4 regions of the Streptomyces sp. NBC_00876 genome follow, and region 1 is predicted to be linked to each of the others. Evidence: riboswitches for the same ligand, from Rfam matches in the RefSeq annotation. Region 1 holds a riboswitch; each other region holds the start of a gene.
What was found. Region 1 has a riboswitch for thiamine pyrophosphate ahead of thiC (phosphomethylpyrimidine synthase ThiC). Riboswitches for the same ligand answer to the same signal wherever they lie in the genome.

Region 1 (4,330 bases):
GTGGAAGTGGACACCCCACTGGTGTCTGCCGACGTCCAGCACAAAGGCGAGCAGTTCGAGCGTGTACTCACCGGGCTCGAGGGACAGCTCCTCGCGCATCCCTCGCCGGGCCACCGCGTAGAGGTCGGGGGCGCCCCCGCCGGCCGAGTCCATACGGCCGGCCAGCCCCTCGTTGACAGAGGAGTTCCAGGCGCCCGGCGCCATCCGGACCCGGTCACTGCGCCGGCTGACGACCAGCAGACCGTCGGCGGTCACCACGGCGACGTTGACGCCGAAGCTGCACTGCAGGAACGCGGGCGCACGCAGCGGATCGTCCGGATCGAGATAGCGGGAGCGGGGGGTGGTCCCGTCGTCCAGCCGGCGGTCGAGCTGCTGAGCCGCGAGAAAGGTGTAGTAGTCCGTCGGGCGCAGCCGCAGACGGACCTCGGGCCGCTCGTCGAGAGCGGCCCGCGAGATGCCGAACGATTCGACGGCGTACCGAGGCCCGTTCCACGGCGGTGTGCGGCCCTCCTCGCGGGCCCTCGCACTCTCCTCCTCGATCTCGGTGCGCCAGCGGGCCATCTCCTCGGGCAGCTCGATCTCCTCGTCGAGCACCTCGATGCGAACGGCATCGGCGGATATGGAGGCCTCGCCGTCCCCTTCGACGATCAGCGCCGGGGTGTGCAGGGGGCCCAGCGAGAAGGTCGTCCACGCGGGACCGGAATCCGCCTGCGGCTCGCCCCGGAATGCCGTACCGGACAAGCGGGTACGCAGCCCGGCCCAGCCTCTCCGTAAGGGCTGCGCGACCAGCAACCCCAGTACCGCGCCGACGGCTCCACTGACCAGTTCGTTCCCACTCATGCCCGCAGGGTAAGGAAAATGATCACGCCGCACGCGATCTTGCCTCTTCCGATACGCCATTGCGCACTATGTGCACCGGCCCCGAAAGGCCCCGGCAGTCACTGCCGAGGCCCCGGAGGCCGGTCGCCCCCGCGCGGTTTCAGTCCGCCAGCGGCAGGTACACGCGGTTCCCGCTCGCCGCGAACTCCTTGGACTTCTCCAGCATCCCCGCCTCGATCTCCTCGTCCGAGGCAGCGGAGGCCAGGTCGGGGGCGAACTGCTCCGTGATGCTTCTGCTGATCTTCATCGAGCAGAACTTCGGACCGCACATCGAGCAGAAGTGCGCCGTCTTGGCCGGCTCGGCCGGCAGCGTCTCGTCGTGGAACTCCCTTGCCGTGTCCGGATCGAGAGCCAGATTGAACTGGTCCTCCCAGCGGAACTCGAACCGGGCGTCCGACAGCGCGTCGTCCCACTCCTGCGCTCCCGGATGCCCCTTGGCGAGATCCGCGGCATGGGCCGCGATCCTGTACGTGATGACTCCGGTCTTCACGTCGTCCCGGTTGGGCAGGCCGAGGTGCTCCTTCGGCGTCACGTAACAGAGCATCGCCGTCCCCCACCAGGCGATCATCGCGGCGCCGATGCCCGAGGTGATGTGGTCGTAGGCCGGAGCCACATCGGTCGTCAGCGGGCCGAGCGTGTAGAACGGCGCCTCCTCGCAGATCTCCTGCTGGAGGTCGATGTTCTCCTTGATCTTGTGCATCGGGACGTGGCCCGGGCCCTCGATCATCGTCTGCACCCCGAACCGCTTGGCGACCGTGTTCAGTTCGCCGAGCGTGCGCAGTTCGGCGAACTGGGCCTCGTCGTTGGCGTCCGCGATCGACCCGGGCCGCAGCCCGTCTCCCAGCGAGTACGTCACGTCGTACGAGGCGAGGATCTCGCAGAGCTCCTCGAAGTTCTCGTACAGGAAGGACTCCTTGTGGTGCGCGAGGCACCACGCCGCCATGATCGAGCCGCCCCGGGAGACGATGCCGGTCTTGCGGCGGGCCGTCAGCGGTACATAGGGCAGGCGCACGCCGGCGTGGACCGTCATGTAGTCGACGCCCTGCTCGGCCTGCTCGATGACGGTGTCCTTGTACATCTCCCAGGTCAGTTCCTCCGCCCTGCCGTCGACCTTCTCGAGGGCCTGGTAGAGCGGCACGGTGCCGATCGGCACGGGGGAGTTGCGCAGAACCCACTCACGGGTGGTGTGGATGTTGCGGCCGGTGGACAGATCCATAACGGTGTCGGCGCCCCACTTGGTCGCCCAGGTCATCTTGTCCACCTCCTCCTCGATGGAGGACGAGACCGCGGAGTTGCCGATGTTGGCGTTCACCTTGACCAGGAACTTCTTACCGATGATCATCGGCTCGATCTCCGGGTGGTTGACGTTGGCCGGCAGTACCGCCCTGCCGGCGGCGATCTCCTCGCGCACCACCTCGGGCCCGACGTTCTCCCGGAGCGCGACGTACTCCATCTCCGGGGTGATCTCGCCCCGGCGGGCGTACGCGAGCTGCGTGACGGGCCGGCCGTCCCTGCTGCGCCGCGGCCGGCGCGGACGGCCGGGAAAGACCGCGTCCAGATTGCGCAGCCCGCCGCGCGGCGAGGTGTGCTTGAGCCCGTCGTCCTCGGGACGGGAGGCGCGTCCCGCGTACTCCTCGGTGTCACCGCGGGCGGTGATCCAGTTCTCCCGCAGAGGTGCGAGCCCGCGGCGGACGTCGGTCTCGACGGCGGGGTCGCTGTACGGCCCGGACGTGTCGTACAGCGTCACGTCCTTGCCGTTGGTGAGGTGCACCTGACGGACCGGCACCCGGATGTCCGGGCGCGAGCCCTGGAGGTATCCCTTGTGCCAGCCGATGGACTTCCCGGCCTCGTCGCTCTGGTTGGAGGCAGGCGTGCGTGCGTCCGATGTGGTCATGAGACCTACTCCCTACGCCGGCATTACCCGGTAACAGGTTCGGCGGTCGGCGCAGCGTGTCCCGTACAGATGTACGGAGATCAGCGCCCTCTCAGCCCGGTGCTCCGAGCTCCCGCGTGTGCAAAGGTGCCACCACGCTAGCGCCCTCGCCGTGCGGCTGAACAGAGGGCCCTTGTCTTCTTGCGAAGATCGGCCGGTGACGTCCACTCATCTCAGCCCCGGACCGCCGGACCATCAGCACGGCCACACACACAGCCATGGCCCCGCCGCACCCGTCTCCACCCGTCTGCGCAAGGTGATCGCCGCCGTACTGATCCCGTTCGCGGCCGCGGTCGTCGTCGGCCTCATGGTGCTCTGGCCCGGTGGTGCGCCTGCGCACGAACGCACCGGTGTCGGATTCGACCGGCAGACCCAGCAGGGCAGGGTGATGAGCGTCGGCAAGGTCGACTGCAAGGACGTGAACGCCTCCCAGATGCCCGTTGGCGGCGAGACCTCACCGCCCACGGGTGACGGCGGGAGCGAGCTCTGCAAGAGGGCCACCGTCGAGGTCACGAGCGGGCAGGACGAAGGACGCAGATTCATCGAGGTGGTCCACCCGGGCGCACCCCGGCAACTACGGGAGGGACAGGAGGTGGTCCTCGCGTACGCCCCCGACGCGCCCCACGACCTCCAGTACTCCGTGACCGATGTGAACCGGAAGTTCCCGCTGGTCCTCCTGGCCGGGATCTTCGCGCTGGTGGTGGTCGCCGTGGGCAGAATGCGCGGGGTGATGGCCCTGGTGGCACTCGCCCTGTCGTTCGCCGTCCTGACCCTGTTCATCCTTCCGGCCATACTTCAGGGCTCGAACCCGCTGGTCGTGGCGGTCGTCGGAGCCGGCGCGATCATGCTGATCGCGCTCTACATCTGTCACGGGCTGACCGCCCGCACCTCGGTCGCCGTCATCGGCACCCTGATCTCACTGCTGCTGATCGGGCTGCTCGGCTCCCTCTTCATCGGCTGGGCGAGTCTGACCGGGAACACCGACGACAGCACCGGCCTCATCCACGGCCTGTATCCGCACATCGACATGAGCGGTCTGCTGCTGGCCGGCGTCATCATCGGTTCCCTGGGGGTGCTCGACGATGTGACGGTCACCCAGACATCGGCGGTCTGGGAACTGCATCAGGCTGACCCGACGATGAGTGCGAAGCAGCTCTACCGGGCAGGGATCAGAATCGGCCGTGATCACATCGCCTCTGTGGTCAACACCCTGGTGCTCGCCTATGCGGGCGCCGCGCTTCCGCTGCTGCTGCTGTTCTCGATCGCGCAGAGCAGCGTGGGGACGGTGACCAACAGCGAACTGGTGGCGGAGGAGATCGTGCGCACTCTGATCGGCTCGATCGGGCTGGTCGCCTCGGTGCCGGTGACCACGGCGCTGGCGGCGCTGGTCGTCTCCGCGGACCGCACAGGGCTCGGCGCGGAAGCCGGAGCTTCGGCACCCGTACGGAACGGCAGAGGACGCCGCCGGCGGACGAAGGTCTGAACGTCCGGTCACGGAGAGCGATTCACCCGTTCGGC
Region 2 (4,330 bases), 3.5 Mb from region 1:
ACATGCCGTCAGTCGACGCGGTCGCCGTTCAACGCATGACGGATGCGCTCTTCATCGAGCGTTCGCTGCGCAGCCCGAGTTCGACAAGGTTCTGGGGGCTCCTCGTGCTGGCCGCCGTCATCGCGAGCGCCGGCGTGGTGGGCGATTCGACGGCGACCGTCATCGGCGCGATGATCGTCGCGCCGCTGATGACTCCCATCCTCGGCAGTGCACTGGCCCTGGTTCTCGCCGACAGGTCACAGGTCGTCAGGTGTGCGCTGCTCGTCCTGGGAGGTGCGCTGGCGGTCGTGGCGATCGGCATGCTGCTCGGCTGGATCGTCTCCCCGCCGGACGCCTTCGCCTCGAACAGTCAGGTGTCCTCCAGGATCAGCCCGCGCCTCATCGACCTGCTCGCCGCCCTGGCGACGGGAACCGTCGGCGCGTTCGCCCTCGTACGGGCGGACATCTCCGACACCCTGCCGGGCGTGGCGATCGCCATCTCACTGGTACCGCCGCTCGCGGTGACAGGACTCCTCATCACGGCCGGCCGCTACCACGACGCGAGCGAGTCCGCCCTGCTGTTCGCGACCAACGTCGCTGCCATCGTGGCGACCGGCACGGTCGTCTTCCTCGTCTACGGGATCCGGACGGCGGCCCAGCAATCGGGGCTGCGAGTGGGGCGGTTCCACGGGTGGACGCTGGTCGCCGTGGCGACCGTCGTCCTCCTGATCGCGGTGCCCCTGACGACCGGCACGGTGACCGTCGCGCGCGACCGGTCGCTCGCCGCCGAGGCCCGACCCGTCGCCGAGAAGTGGGCCGCGACCGGGAAGTGGCAGATCGCCTCGGTCGATGCACGCAACGGCATCATCGTGATCGGTGTGCTGGGACTCCCGCCGCAGCCCGCACCCACGGCGCTGCGGGCCGCTCTGGACCGCAACGGGATGGCCGACGCGGATCTCGAACTCCACCTCGTGGGCGGGCGGACGCACTGGTGCCCCGCCGACACGGACACGTGCACGGTGCGGGACGCGGAGCGCAGCTGACGTCATCCACGCGGATGCCCGGCGAATCCGGCTTCACCCTGCGCAAGACGTACGAGACGGGCGTCGTCGCTCAGCTGCGGCGGCGCAGCCGCAGCGGGGCGTACACCGCCAGGCCGGCGAGGAACGCCACGCCGTAGGCGAGGTCCGCCCCGTGCAGCGCCTTCGCCACCGGGCCCACGTACAGGCTGGTGTTCATGAACGGCACCGCTGCGGCGAAGGCGGCGGCGAAGGCGGTGACCGCCGGCCACCACGGCTGGGTGCGCAGGCTCTCGGCGGCCAGATCGACGGGGGCGCCGCCCCGGGCGCGCGCCCGGACGGTCCAGTCGACGGCCACGATCGCGACGAAGCCGGGGATCCAGTAGCCGACGAGAAGCAGCACGTTCTGGAAGCGTGCCGTGGTGTCGGCCGCGTGCATCCACAGCACGAGCGGAAAACCGAGGGCGGCGGCGAGCGCGGCGGCCGCGGGGCGGGGCAGGCGGACCCCCATGGTCTGCAGCGCCAGCGATCCGCTGTAGTCGTTCATGGCGTTGCTGCACAGCGCGGCGAGCGCCACGGCGAGCAGCCCGAACGAACCGAGGGCGCCCCCGCCCAGGAGGGTGTCGATGCCGCGCGCCGTCTGGTCGGTGAAGACGGACGCGCCCCACAGGCCGAGGGCCTGGACCGCGACGAAGGAGACGCTGATGCCGAGCAGCGTGCACCAGAACATCCGCGGACGCGACGTGGTGTGCGGCAGATAGCGGCTGAAGTCGCTGGCGTACGGTGCCCAGGACAGCGCCAGGCTCAGCGCGATGGTGCAGGTCAGAACGAAGGCGCCCGCCCGGTCGGCGCCGTGCACGGAGCCGGTGGTGGCGGGGTGGACGCCGTTGAGAAGCTTGGTGGAGAGCACGGCGAAGGCGGCGGCCAGGGCGAACGTCATCACGGTCTGGAGCCGGTGGATCACCTCGTAGCCCAGCACGCCGAGCGCGCCCTGGGCGGCCATCATGACCAGCACCCCCAGCCAGAAGGGCCAGCCGCACAGCTGGGCCAGCGCGTCCCCGCCGAACAGCCCGATCAGCGCGTCCCAGGCGATGGACGACAGCCACTGGAGCGTGCCGGGCAGTACGACTCCGCGGCCGAACGCCAGCCGGGCGAGCGGGAGTTGCCCGGCGCCGGTCCGGCTGCCCCAGGTGCCCAGATACGCGGTGGGCACAGCGCCCATGAGTGTGCCGAGCACGACGGCGGTGAGCGCCGTGGCGAAGTCCAGGCCCAGCGCGATGCCGACGGTGCCGGTGAAGACCCCGGTCATGGTCAGGTTGGGGGCGAACCAGACGGTGAACAGCCGGCCGGGCCCGCCGTAGCGGCGGTCCTCGGGTACGGGGGCTATCCCGTGCGCCTCGATGCGCAGATCGCCGGGGGCGGTGGGCATGCGCCCGTCGAAAGCGGGTCGCGGGCCGAGCGGAGCGCGCTCGCTTCGGGCATACGGCAATGACATGAAGACATCCCTCCGCCAGTGCTAACTGGTTCAGGTTCGACGGGTGTGTTCTCAGCCCCTGGCGGGGCACCCCGTGTCCGGTGCGGCGGTCAGGATAGCCGGACCCGTGCGGACGCCCCGGCAGTGGGGTCGCCGGGGCGTCGGGCCGACGGAGATCCGTCCGTTCCGGGTGAACCCGGCGGGAGCGCAGGTCAGAGGGTGAGCGCGCAGCGGAATCCGCCGTGCCCGGTCGTGCTGTCCGGGGTGTTGGAGGTGCGGGCGGCCACCCGGTAGCGGTTGCAGTAGGAGCGGTGGCACAGGTACGAGCCACCGCGCAGCACCCGGCTCCCGCCGTCCGGGGGGCCGACGGGATCGATACGGGTCTCCGGGCGGTCGGCCGTGTGCCAGTCGGCGCTGAACCGGTCGGCGCACCACTCCCAGACGTTGCCCGACGCGTTGTACAGGCCGAAGCCGTTGGGGGCGTAGGCCTTCACGGGAGCGGTGCCCGCGAAGCCGTCCTCGAGCGTGTTGCGTACGGGGAAGTCGCCCTGCCAGATGTTGCAGCGGTGCCGCCCGTTCGGCGTCAGCTCCTCGCCCCATGGGAAGCGGGCCCCGACGAGTCCGCCGCGAGCCGCCTTCTCCCATTCCGCCTCGGTCGGCAGCCGCTTGCCGGCCCAGAGGGCGTAGGCCGTCGCGTCGTGCCACGACATGTGGACCACGGGGTGGTCGCGGCGGTCGCCGATCGAGGTGCCCGGCCCTTCGGGGGCGCGCCAGTGCGCTCCGGTGACCGCACGCCACCAGGGGGCGCCGGGCACGGTGCCGGGCAGCACGGCGTGCCGGGCCTCCTGCGGGACGAAGGAGCCGAAGACGTAGGACCAGCCGATGAGTTCGGCCTCGGTGCGGTAGCCGGTGGCCTTGACGAAGACGGCGAAGCGGGCGTTGGTGACAGCGGCGGCGTCGATGTGGAACGGGGCGACGGTCACCTCACGTACCGGCCCCTCGCCATCGGCCGGGAACGCGTCCTCGTCCTCGCCCCCCATCAGGAACGGCCCGCCGGGCACCGCCACCATGCCGCGCAGCAGTTCGGCGGGACGGTGCACGGGTACGGCGAAGTCCGCCGGGGGAGTGGCAGCGGCAGGCGCGGTGCTCTCGCGGGCCGGCCCGCAACAGGCGTTCACCGCGAGGTGCCCCCGTCCAGCAGCTCCGCCAGGTCCTGGCCGGTGGTGCGCAGCAGCAGCGCCACCCCGCCGAGCGCGGCGGCCTCGCCGCCGAGGGCGGAGCCGCGTACTTCGATGGTGCGGGGAGCGGACGGCAGGGAGAGGGCGGCGAGCTGCTCCCGGATGGGGGTGAGGACGAGGTCGTCCAGGGCCGCCGGCTCCCCGTAGACGACGATGCACTCGGGGTCGACCTGCGCCGCGAGGGCGGCGAGCACCCGCCCGGCGACGACGGCCGCGGTCCGCACGACGTCGGCCGTGTCCGGCTGGCCCTCGGCGGCGAGCCCGATCAGCTCGGCGGCGTCCCGTGCCGTGACCCCGCGCTCGGCGCACGCGGCGAGCAGGGCGGGGACGGAGATGAGGCCCTCCAGACAGCCGCGGCCCCCGCAGTGGCAGGGTTTGCCCTCGGGGTCACAGCTGGTGTGGCCGATCTCGCCGGCCGCGCCGTGGGCGCCGCGCACCAGTGCGCCATTGACGACGAGTCCGCCACCGACCCCTTCCGACCAGCGCAGATAGACGGCGTTGTCGAACCCGCGGGCGGCGCCCCAGGTCACCTCGGCGAGTGCGGCGAGCCGGGAGTTGTTGTCGGTGAGCACGGGGGCGTCGAAGTGCCGGCCCAGCTCGTCGGCGACGTGCCCGGCGAA
Region 3 (4,330 bases), 2.1 Mb from region 1:
ATGAGCGGTTCGGTCGAGCGGCGGTGGACGCGGGCCGCGTCGTGCACGGCCCGCGTCCTCCGTAAGGCTGTCGGTCAGACGGCGAGCGCCTGGGCGCGGCGCTTCACCTCCGTGCCGCGATTCTCACTCAGCGCCTGCGCGGGCGTGCCCGGCAGGGTCGGGTCGGGAGTGAAGAGCCATTCCAGCATCTCCGCGTCGGAGTAGCCGTCGTCCCTCAGGAGTGTCAGGGTCCCCGAAAGACCCTTGACCACCTTGTTGCCGTCGATGAAGGCAGCAGGCACCTGGAGTGCCCGGTTCTCACCACGGCGTACGGCGATGAGCTGGCCCTCCTTGACCAGCTGCCGCACACGCGTCACCTCGACATCGAACAATTCGGCGATGTCAGGCAGGTGGAGCCAGGAAGGGACGAGAGCATCGATCTTTGCGTCAATCTCGGTCACGGGACAAGCCTGCCATCCCGGACCGACAGCCGATACCCGGACTCCGCCCTTCAGGGTCTCGCGGGCCGCGCCGAAGAGGCCCCGGTCCCGGATTCCGCTACGGCCGGGTCGCCGACTTCAGCGCTACGGACGGGTCGCCGGCCCGCTCCGGATCGATCCGCGCCCCCGACTCGATGAGCTTGCGCCCCTGCGCCAGGTCGCGCGGCCGGCCCACGGCGAGGACCGCGACCAGGACGTCACCCCGCAGCCAGCACACCGACCAGGCGGGAGAGTCCGGGTCGCCGCGCCACAGCAGGGTGTCCGCACCGCCGTGATGCCCCGCGTACTGCACGAACCGGCCGAACTGCTCGGACCAGAAGTAGGGCACGGGGTCGTAGGCCGGCGGCTCCGCACCGTCCGGGCCGGCCGCCCCCGCGATATGGGCGGCGGCGGTGCGCGGTCCCTGGAGTGCGTTGTCCCAGTGATGGATGAGCAGGCGTGTCCCGTAGCGCGCGGAGGGGAACGAGGCGCAGTCGCCGACGGCGTACACATCGGGCAGCGAGGTGCGCAGCGCCTCGTCTGCGGTGACCGACCCGTCGGACCCGAGCGCGACGCCCGATCCGGCCAGCCAGCCGGTGGCGGGCCGCGCCCCGATGCCGACGACGACCGCGTCGGCCGCGAGCGTGCGGCCGTCCGCCAGGACCACCGCGCCGGGCTCGACGCGGTCCACCCGGGCTCCGGTGAGGAGTTCGGCGCCGCTCTGCGCGTACCAGGCGGCCATCGGGGCCGCGACCTCTGCGGGCAGGGCTCCGGCGAGGGGCCGTTCGGCCGCCTCGACGACGGTGACCGCGCACCCCGCCTCACGGGCCGCGGTGGCGAACTCGGCGCCGATCCAGCCCGCGCCGATCACCACGACGGCGTGCCGTGCCTCGATGACGGGCCGCAGCCGGGCCGCGTCGTCCAGGGTGCGCAGCAGATGGACGCCGGGCACGCCCTCGGAGCCGGGCAGCACGACGGGTTCGGCGCCGGTGGCGATGACCAGGACGTCGTAGGGAACGGGGCCCGCCGACGTGTCCAGTTCGTGCGCCCCGGCGCGCACGCCGGTGACTTCGCAGCCCAGTCGAAGTGTGATGTCCAGGGCCTCGAAGTCGATGTCGAAGGCCGACTCCTCGGCCTTGCCGAGGAGCACCGCCTTGGACAGCGGGGGGCGGTCGTAGGGCTGATGGGGTTCGGCGCCGATCAGCGTGACGGTGCCGGTGAAGCCCTGCTCCCGCAGGGCCACCGCGGTCTGCACCCCCGCCATGCCCGCGCCCACGACGACGACCCGGCGCCCCGGCTGCTCTGTCCGCTGCTGCTCGCTCACCCGTACACCTTAATCATCTGACGAACCGTCAGGAAGAGGGCCGGCCCACCGCGCTCCCGCCGCCGCCCCCCGGCCGCGGCGACGGCTCCCTCCCCCGGTCCGGCGGGCGGGGTCTAGGGTGGCCCCCGTAAGAAACTCGCGGGAGCCCGGACGTACCGGGCTGAGAGGGAGGCTGGACGGCCTCCGACCGTACGAACCTGATCCGGGTCATGCCGGCGAAGGGAGGGGCTGGACGCCCATGCGCATCCACCGCACGAACGGGTCGGACGTCCTCGTCATCGGGGGCGGCGTCATCGGCCTCGTGACCGCCTGGCGGGCGGCTCGGCGCGGCCTGTCCACCGCGGTCGCCGATCCCGGACCGGGCGGCGGAGCCGCCCAGGTCGCGGCCGGAATGCTGGCCGCCGTCACCGAGCTCCACTACGGCGAAGAGACGCTGCTGGGTCTCAACGTCGCCTCCGCCGAGCGCTATCCGTCGTTCACGGCCGAGCTGGAGGCCGCGAGCGGACAGGACATCGGTTATCGCGCCTGCGGCACCCTGGCCGTCGCGCTGGATGCCGACGACCGGGCCCATCTGCGGGAACTGCACGAACTGCAGCGGCGTTCCGGGCTGGAGTCGGAATGGCTCACCGGCCGTGAGTGCCGCCGGCTGGAGCCGATGCTCGCGCCGGGCGTACGCGGTGGACTCCGGGTCGACGGCGACCACCAGGTCGACCCGCGCCGGCTGGCCGCCGCGCTGCTGACCGCGTGCGAGCGGGCCGGGGTCGTCTTCCACCGCCACCGGGCCGAGCGGCTCTCCGTGGTGCGCGACCGGGCCACCGGCGCCGTGCTGGACGACGGCAGGGAGGTGACCGCCGATCAGGTCGTGCTCGCCGCCGGCAGCCTCAGCGGGCGGCTCGCCGGGGTGCCGGACCACGTCCTGCCGCCCGTCCGACCGGTCAAGGGCCAGGTGCTGCGGCTGACCGTACCCACCGCGTACGCCCCCTTCCTCTCCCGCACCGTGCGCGCGGTGGTCCGGGGCAGCCATGTCTATCTCGTACCGCGCGAGAACGGCGAGCTGGTCATCGGCGCCACCAGCGAGGAGATGGGCTGGGACACCACCGTCACGGCGGGCGGTGTGTACGAGCTGCTGCGCGACGCGCACGAGCTGGTGCCCGGTATCACCGAGCTGCCGCTCACCGAGACCCGCGCCGGTCTGCGCCCCGCCTCCCCCGACAACGCCCCGCTGCTCGGCCGCACCGCCCTGCCCGGCCTCCACCTCGCCACCGGCCACCACCGCAACGGGGTGCTGCTCACTCCCGTCACCGGTGACGCCATGGCGCAGTTGCTGGCCGACGGCGAGCTGCCCGAGGTGGCCCGCCCCTTCTCCCCCGGCCGGTTCTCACCGGCCGCCCCCGCACGTCAGGAGCAGCCCGCATGACCGAGCCCCCCGCCCTCTCCGTGTCCGTGAACGGCGAGGCGGTCTCCGTCGTCGCGGGCACCACCCTGGACGCCCTCGTCGCGACGCTGACCGGGGCGCCGTCGGGTGTCGCCGCCGCCCTGAACGAGACCGTGGTGCCGCGCGGCCAATGGTCCGCCGCCGCACTCACCGACGGCGACCGGGTCGAGGTCCTGACCGCGGTCCAGGGAGGCTGACGTGTCCGACGACGTCTTCACCCTCGGGGACACCTCCTTCGGCTCCCGGCTGATCATGGGGACGGGCGGGGCACCCAGCCTGGAGGTGCTGGAACGCTCCCTGACCGCCTCCGGCACCGAGCTGACCACGGTCGCGATGCGGCGCCTCGACCCGACCGTGCAGGGCTCCGTGCTCTCCGTGCTGGAGCGCCTGTCCATCCGCGTCCTGCCGAACACCGCGGGCTGCTTCACGGCGGGCGAGGCCGTGCTCACGGCCCGCCTTGCGCGCGAGGCGCTCGGTACGGACTGGGTCAAGCTGGAGGTCGTGGCCGACGAGCGCACCCTGCTGCCCGACCCGGTCGAGCTGCTGGACGCCGCGGAGACGCTGGTGGACGACGGCTTCACGGTCCTGCCGTACACCAACGACGACCCTGTGCTGGCCCGGAAGCTGGAGGACGTGGGGTGTGCGGCGATCATGCCGCTCGGCTCGCCCATCGGCTCGGGTCTGGGCATCCGCAATCCGCACAACTTCCAGCTGATCGTCGAGCAGGCGCGGGTCCCGGTGATCCTGGACGCGGGCGCCGGGACGGCGTCGGACGCGTCGCTCGCCATGGAGCTGGGGTGCGCCGCGGTGATGCTGGCATCGGCGGTGACGCGGGCGCAGGAGCCCGAACTGATGGCCGCCGCGATGCGCCATGCGGTCCGGGGCGGGCGGCTCGCTCACCGCGCGGGCCGGATCCCCCGCCGCCACTTCGCCGAGGCGTCCTCGCCGGTGACGGGGCGGGCGGCACTGGATCCGGAGCGCCCGGCCTTCTGAGCCCGGAGCACCGCGGCAGCGGATCGCATGTCCCTGTCACGGCTCGGCTGCAGTACGGCCCCGGGTTCGCCCGGAGCGTCGGCGGTGTCCGTGGCGGCTCGTAGACTCGCATGGTGGATA
Region 4 (4,330 bases), 2.0 Mb from region 1:
TGGCCCACACGGTGGTGTCGAGCCGTACGCCCCACAGCTCGTCGAGGAAGCCGCCGCGTCCCAGCAGCGCGAGGAACGCGGTACCGACGACGACGGTCGGCAGCACGAACGGCACGGTGACGACGGCCCGGAGCAACTGTTTGCCGGGGAAGTCGAAGCGGGCGAAGACGTACGCGCCCGGCAGCGCGAGCAGCAGGGTCAGCGCGGTCGAGGCGAGGGCCTGCCAGAAGGTGAACCAGAGGACGTCCTGGATCTCGGGCCGGCTCAGCACCTCGCCGAACCGTCCGAACTGCCATACCCCGCCGTCCTTGAGCCCGCGTCCGACGATCGCGATGACGGGGTAGGCGAAGAACAGGGCGAAGAACAGGGCGGGCACGGCCATCAGGCCGAGCCGCACCGCGCCCCCGCGCAGCGACCGGGCGCGCGCGGTTCTCCCGCGCGCGCCCGGTCCGCGTACGGGAGTCTTCGCTACTTCACTACGAGCGAGGACCATGACTGGACCCACTGCTCACGGTTCTTGGCGATCGCGTCCGGGGCGACGGTCGTCGGCCTGTCGGCCGTGGCGCCGAACTTCGTGAAGAGGTCCGGCACCTTCGCGCCCTTGGTGACCGGGCTGACGAACATGTTGAGCGGCATGTCCTCCTGGAACTCCTTGCTGATCAGGAAGTCCAGCAGGGCCTTGCCGCCCGCCTCGTTCTTCGCGCCGTCGAGCAGACCGGCGAACTCGATCTGGCGGAAGCACGTACCGGTGGAGACACCGGTCGGGGCGGCCTTCGGCTGCGGGTCGGCGTACAGCACCTCGACGGGCGGGCTGGAGGCGTAGCTGACGACCAGCGGCCGGTCGGCCTTGGCCTTCCTGCCGCCCGCGGAGCCGGAGAACTCCTCGTTGTACGCCTGCTCCCAGCCGTCGACGACCTTGACGCCGTTGCTCTTCAGCTTCTTCCAGTAGTCCTGGTAGCCGTCCTCGCCGTAGGTGGCGACGGTGCCGAGGAGGAAGCCGAGGCCGGGCGAGGAGGTCGCCGCGTTCTCGGTGACGAGGAGGTTCTTGTACGCCGGCTTCGCCAGGTCGTCGAAGGTCTTCGGCGGCGCGAGCTTCTTGTCGGCGAAGTACTGCTTGTCGTAGTTGACGCAGATGTCGCCGGTGTCGACCGGGGTCACCCGGTGCTTGTCGGCATCCAGCTGCACATCGGCCGCGACCTGGTCGATGCCCTTGGCCGCGTACGGCGTGAACAGGCCGTTGTCGAGGGCGCGCGAGAGCAGGGTGTTGTCGACGCCGAAGAACACGTCACCGCGGGGCGAGCCCTTGGTGAGGATCTCCTGGTTGAGGGCGGCGCCGGCGTCCCCGCTCTTCAGCACCTTGACGGTGTAGCCGGTCTGACGGGTGAACTCCTTCAGTACGGCCTTGGAGGCGTTGAAGGAGTCGTGGCTGACGAGGGTGACGGTCTTGGAGCCGGAGCTCCCGGTGGGTCCGGAACCGGACGCCGAGTCGTCGGAACTTCCGCAGCCGGCGAGGGCGGTCACGCCGAGTGCGGCGGCGACGGCCGTCACCGCGATCTTCTTGGTGGTGCTCATGTGATTCCTCCTGGAGTGACCAGGAAGAGACGCGGCCCTGCCCGCGCCGGTGGAAACCGGAAGCGGGCAGGGCGCAACAGCTTGAGTAAGGTCCGAACTTCCTACCCGGAATGACCCGGGCGAGGTTCAGAGGGTCTGCGGCCAACCTGTCCTTGGTGCCGCACTCTCAGCGCTGTGGCGCTCCCCTGTCGGAATATGAAGTTGATTTCGAGCTGTGAAGTTGTCTTCCGAGCCCAGGCTACACGGCCCTTTTCGGCCTCAGCGCTCGGATGCCGCCAGCTGTCCGCAGGCCCCGTCGATCTCCTGGCCGCGGGTGTCCCGGACGGTCACCGGCACCCCGTGGGCGGCGATCGCCTCGACGAACGCCTTCTCGTCCTCGGGCCGCGAGGCGGTCCACTTCGAGCCGGGCGTCGGGTTCAGCGGGATCAGGTTGACGTGCACGCGCTTGCCCTTGAGGAGCCGGCCGAGCCGGTCGCCGCGCCAGGCCTGGTCGTTGATGTCGCGGATCAGCGCGTACTCGATGGAGATGCGGCGGCCGGACTTCTCCGCGTACTCCCACGCGGCGTCCAGGACCTCGCCCACCTTCCAGCGGGTGTTGACGGGTACGAGGGTGTCGCGCAGCTCGTCGTCCGGGGCGTGCAGCGAGACCGCGAGCCGGCATTTGAAGCCCTCGTCGGCGAACCGCAGCATGGCGGGCACGAGGCCGACGGTGGAGACCGTGATCCCGCGCTGCGACAGCCCGAGGCCGTCGGGCTCGGGGTCGGTCAGCCGGCGGATGGCGCCGACCACCCGGTTGTAGTTGGCGAGCGGTTCGCCCATGCCCATGAAGACGATGTTGGAGAGCCGGGCCGGACCGCCCGGGACCTCGCCGTCGCGCAGCGCCCGCATGCCGTCCACGATCTGGTGGACGATCTCCGCGGTGGACAGGTTGCGGTCGAGACCGGCCTGCCCGGTGGCGCAGAACGGGCAGTTCATTCCGCAGCCCGCCTGCGAGGAGATGCACATCGTGACGCGCTCGGGGTAGCGCATCAGGACGGACTCGACGAGCGTCCCGTCGTGCAGCTTCCACAGCGTCTTGCGGGTGGTGTCGTCGTCGCAGCTGATGTGGCGGACCACGGACATCAGGTCCGGGAACATCGCCTCGGCGAGCTTGTCCCGCGATCCGGCCGGAATGTTGGTCCACTGGGCCGGGTCGGGCGCGTACCGCGCGAAGTAGTGCTGCGAGAGCTGCTGGGCGCGGAACGGCTTCTCGCCGACCGCGGCCACGGCTTCCCTGCGCTCGGCGGGCGTGAGGTCGGCGAGGTGCCGCGGGGGCTTCTTGGCTCCGCGGGGCGCGACAAACTGGAGTTCTCCGGGCTTAGGCATGGTTCTTCCAGTGTCGCAGACAGAACAGTGAGGGCCCGCCGCCCTGTGGACAACGGACCCTCACTCGTAAAAACGCAGGTCAGACGGGGTGACCCAAGAGCTTCTCAGCCGGAGCCGACGAAGATCACCATCAGCAGCCAGACCACCGGCGCGGTCGGCAGCAGGGAGTCCAGCCGGTCCATGATCCCGCCGTGCCCCGGCAGCAGCGTGCCCATGTCCTTGATCCCGAGGTCCCGCTTGATCATGGACTCGCCCAGGTCACCGAGGGTGGCGCTGGCCGCGACCGCCAGGCCGAGCAGCAGACCCTGCCACCAGGAACCGTCGTCGATCAGGAACTGCATGCACAGCGCGCCGGCCACCATCGCGAAGGCCACGGCTCCGAACAGGCCCTCGCGGGTCTTCCCGGGGCTGATGCGCGGTGCGAGCTTGTGCTTGCCGAACCGCCAGCCGACGGCGTACGCACCCGTGTCACTGACCACGGTCAGCAGCAGGAAGGTCAGAACCCGCTGCGGCCCGTCGTCGGCGGTCAGGAGCATGGCGACGAAGGTCGCCAGGAACGGCACGTAGAACGCGGCGAAGACTCCGGCCGTGACGTCCTTGAGGTAGCCCTCCGGCGGCTCGGTCATCCGCCAGACGAGCACCGCGAGGGCGGTCAGCGCCATGGCGATCCACGCGCCCTCGGCGCCGCGCGCGTAGCCGGCCACGACCATGGCGGCGCCACCGATCGCGAGCGGCACGAGCGGTGCCTTGATGCCCTTGCGCTCCTCCAGCCGGGAGGTGAGCTCCCAGAGGCCCACGACGACGGCGACGACGACCACGCCGACGAAGACGGCCTTGACGATGAAGAGCGAGGCGGCGACAACGGCCCCGAGTCCCAGGCCGACCCCTATGGCGGCTCCCAGATCACGGCCCGCACGCTTCTTCTGCGGGGGTGGCGGCGCGGTCGGCATGGGCTCCTGCGGCTTCTCTTCGCGGAACAGGGGGCCGCCGCTCAGGCGTGCGGCTCCCTGGTCCCGGTCATCACGGTCGTCAGCGTCTCTACCTGCGTCGGGAACGTCCGGCACGATGGGCATGGGCCGAGTCTGCTGGGCTTCATGCATATCGTATGCAGGACCCGCCGGAACGGCCCGCATCTCGGGCACGGCCCGGTGGCCGGTGGCCTGCGGGGCGCCCCAGGAGGAGTCGTTCATCAGACTTCGAGCAGCTCGGCTTCCTTGTGCTTCAGCAGCTCGTCCACCTGCGCGACGTACTTCGCGGTGGTGTCGTCGAGCTCCTTCTCGGCGCGACGCACCTCGTCCTCGCCGGACTCCTTGTCCTTGACCAGCTTGTCCAGCGTCTCCTTGGCCTTGCGGCGCACGGCGCGGATCGAGATCTTGGAGTCCTCGGCCTTCGT

Region 2: it holds a riboswitch for thiamine pyrophosphate, as region 1 does, so the genes downstream of both, OG782_RS33675 (purine-cytosine permease family protein) here and thiC (phosphomethylpyrimidine synthase ThiC) in region 1, are expected to answer to the same signal.
Region 3: it holds a riboswitch for thiamine pyrophosphate, as region 1 does, so the genes downstream of both, thiO (glycine oxidase ThiO) here and thiC (phosphomethylpyrimidine synthase ThiC) in region 1, are expected to answer to the same signal.
Region 4: it holds a riboswitch for thiamine pyrophosphate, as region 1 does, so the genes downstream of both, OG782_RS27490 (thiamine ABC transporter substrate binding subunit) here and thiC (phosphomethylpyrimidine synthase ThiC) in region 1, are expected to answer to the same signal.

What each region holds. Positions count from the first base shown of each region.
Region 1 covers NZ_CP108800.1:4,228,247-4,232,576, reverse strand. Annotated here, with positions in the region: gene OG782_RS18600 (hypothetical protein) at 1-840, opposite strand, end outside; gene thiC (phosphomethylpyrimidine synthase ThiC) at 980-2,773, opposite strand; TPP riboswitch at 2,766-2,899, opposite strand; gene OG782_RS18590 (YibE/F family protein) at 2,970-4,295, shown strand.
Region 2 covers NZ_CP108800.1:7,707,721-7,712,050, forward strand. Annotated here, with positions in the region: gene OG782_RS33670 (DUF389 domain-containing protein) at 3-1,022, shown strand; gene OG782_RS33675 (purine-cytosine permease family protein) at 1,093-2,493, opposite strand; TPP riboswitch at 2,484-2,577, opposite strand; gene OG782_RS33680 (formylglycine-generating enzyme family protein) at 2,685-3,650, opposite strand; gene OG782_RS33685 (ROK family transcriptional regulator) at 3,647-4,330, opposite strand, start outside.
Region 3 covers NZ_CP108800.1:2,141,426-2,145,755, forward strand. Annotated here, with positions in the region: gene OG782_RS09395 (Rv2175c family DNA-binding protein) at 75-440, opposite strand; gene OG782_RS09400 (NAD(P)/FAD-dependent oxidoreductase) at 538-1,782, opposite strand; TPP riboswitch at 1,911-2,024, shown strand; gene thiO (glycine oxidase ThiO) at 2,021-3,199, shown strand; gene thiS (sulfur carrier protein ThiS) at 3,196-3,414, shown strand; gene OG782_RS09415 (thiazole synthase) at 3,416-4,210, shown strand; gene pknB (Stk1 family PASTA domain-containing Ser/Thr kinase) at 4,324-4,330, shown strand, end outside.
Region 4 covers NZ_CP108800.1:6,208,419-6,212,748, reverse strand. Annotated here, with positions in the region: gene OG782_RS27495 (ABC transporter permease) at 1-382, opposite strand, end outside; gene OG782_RS27490 (thiamine ABC transporter substrate binding subunit) at 469-1,572, opposite strand; TPP riboswitch at 1,653-1,769, opposite strand; gene rlmN (23S rRNA (adenine(2503)-C(2))-methyltransferase RlmN) at 1,831-2,937, opposite strand; gene OG782_RS27480 (phosphatidate cytidylyltransferase) at 3,042-4,127, opposite strand; gene frr (ribosome recycling factor) at 4,127-4,330, opposite strand, start outside.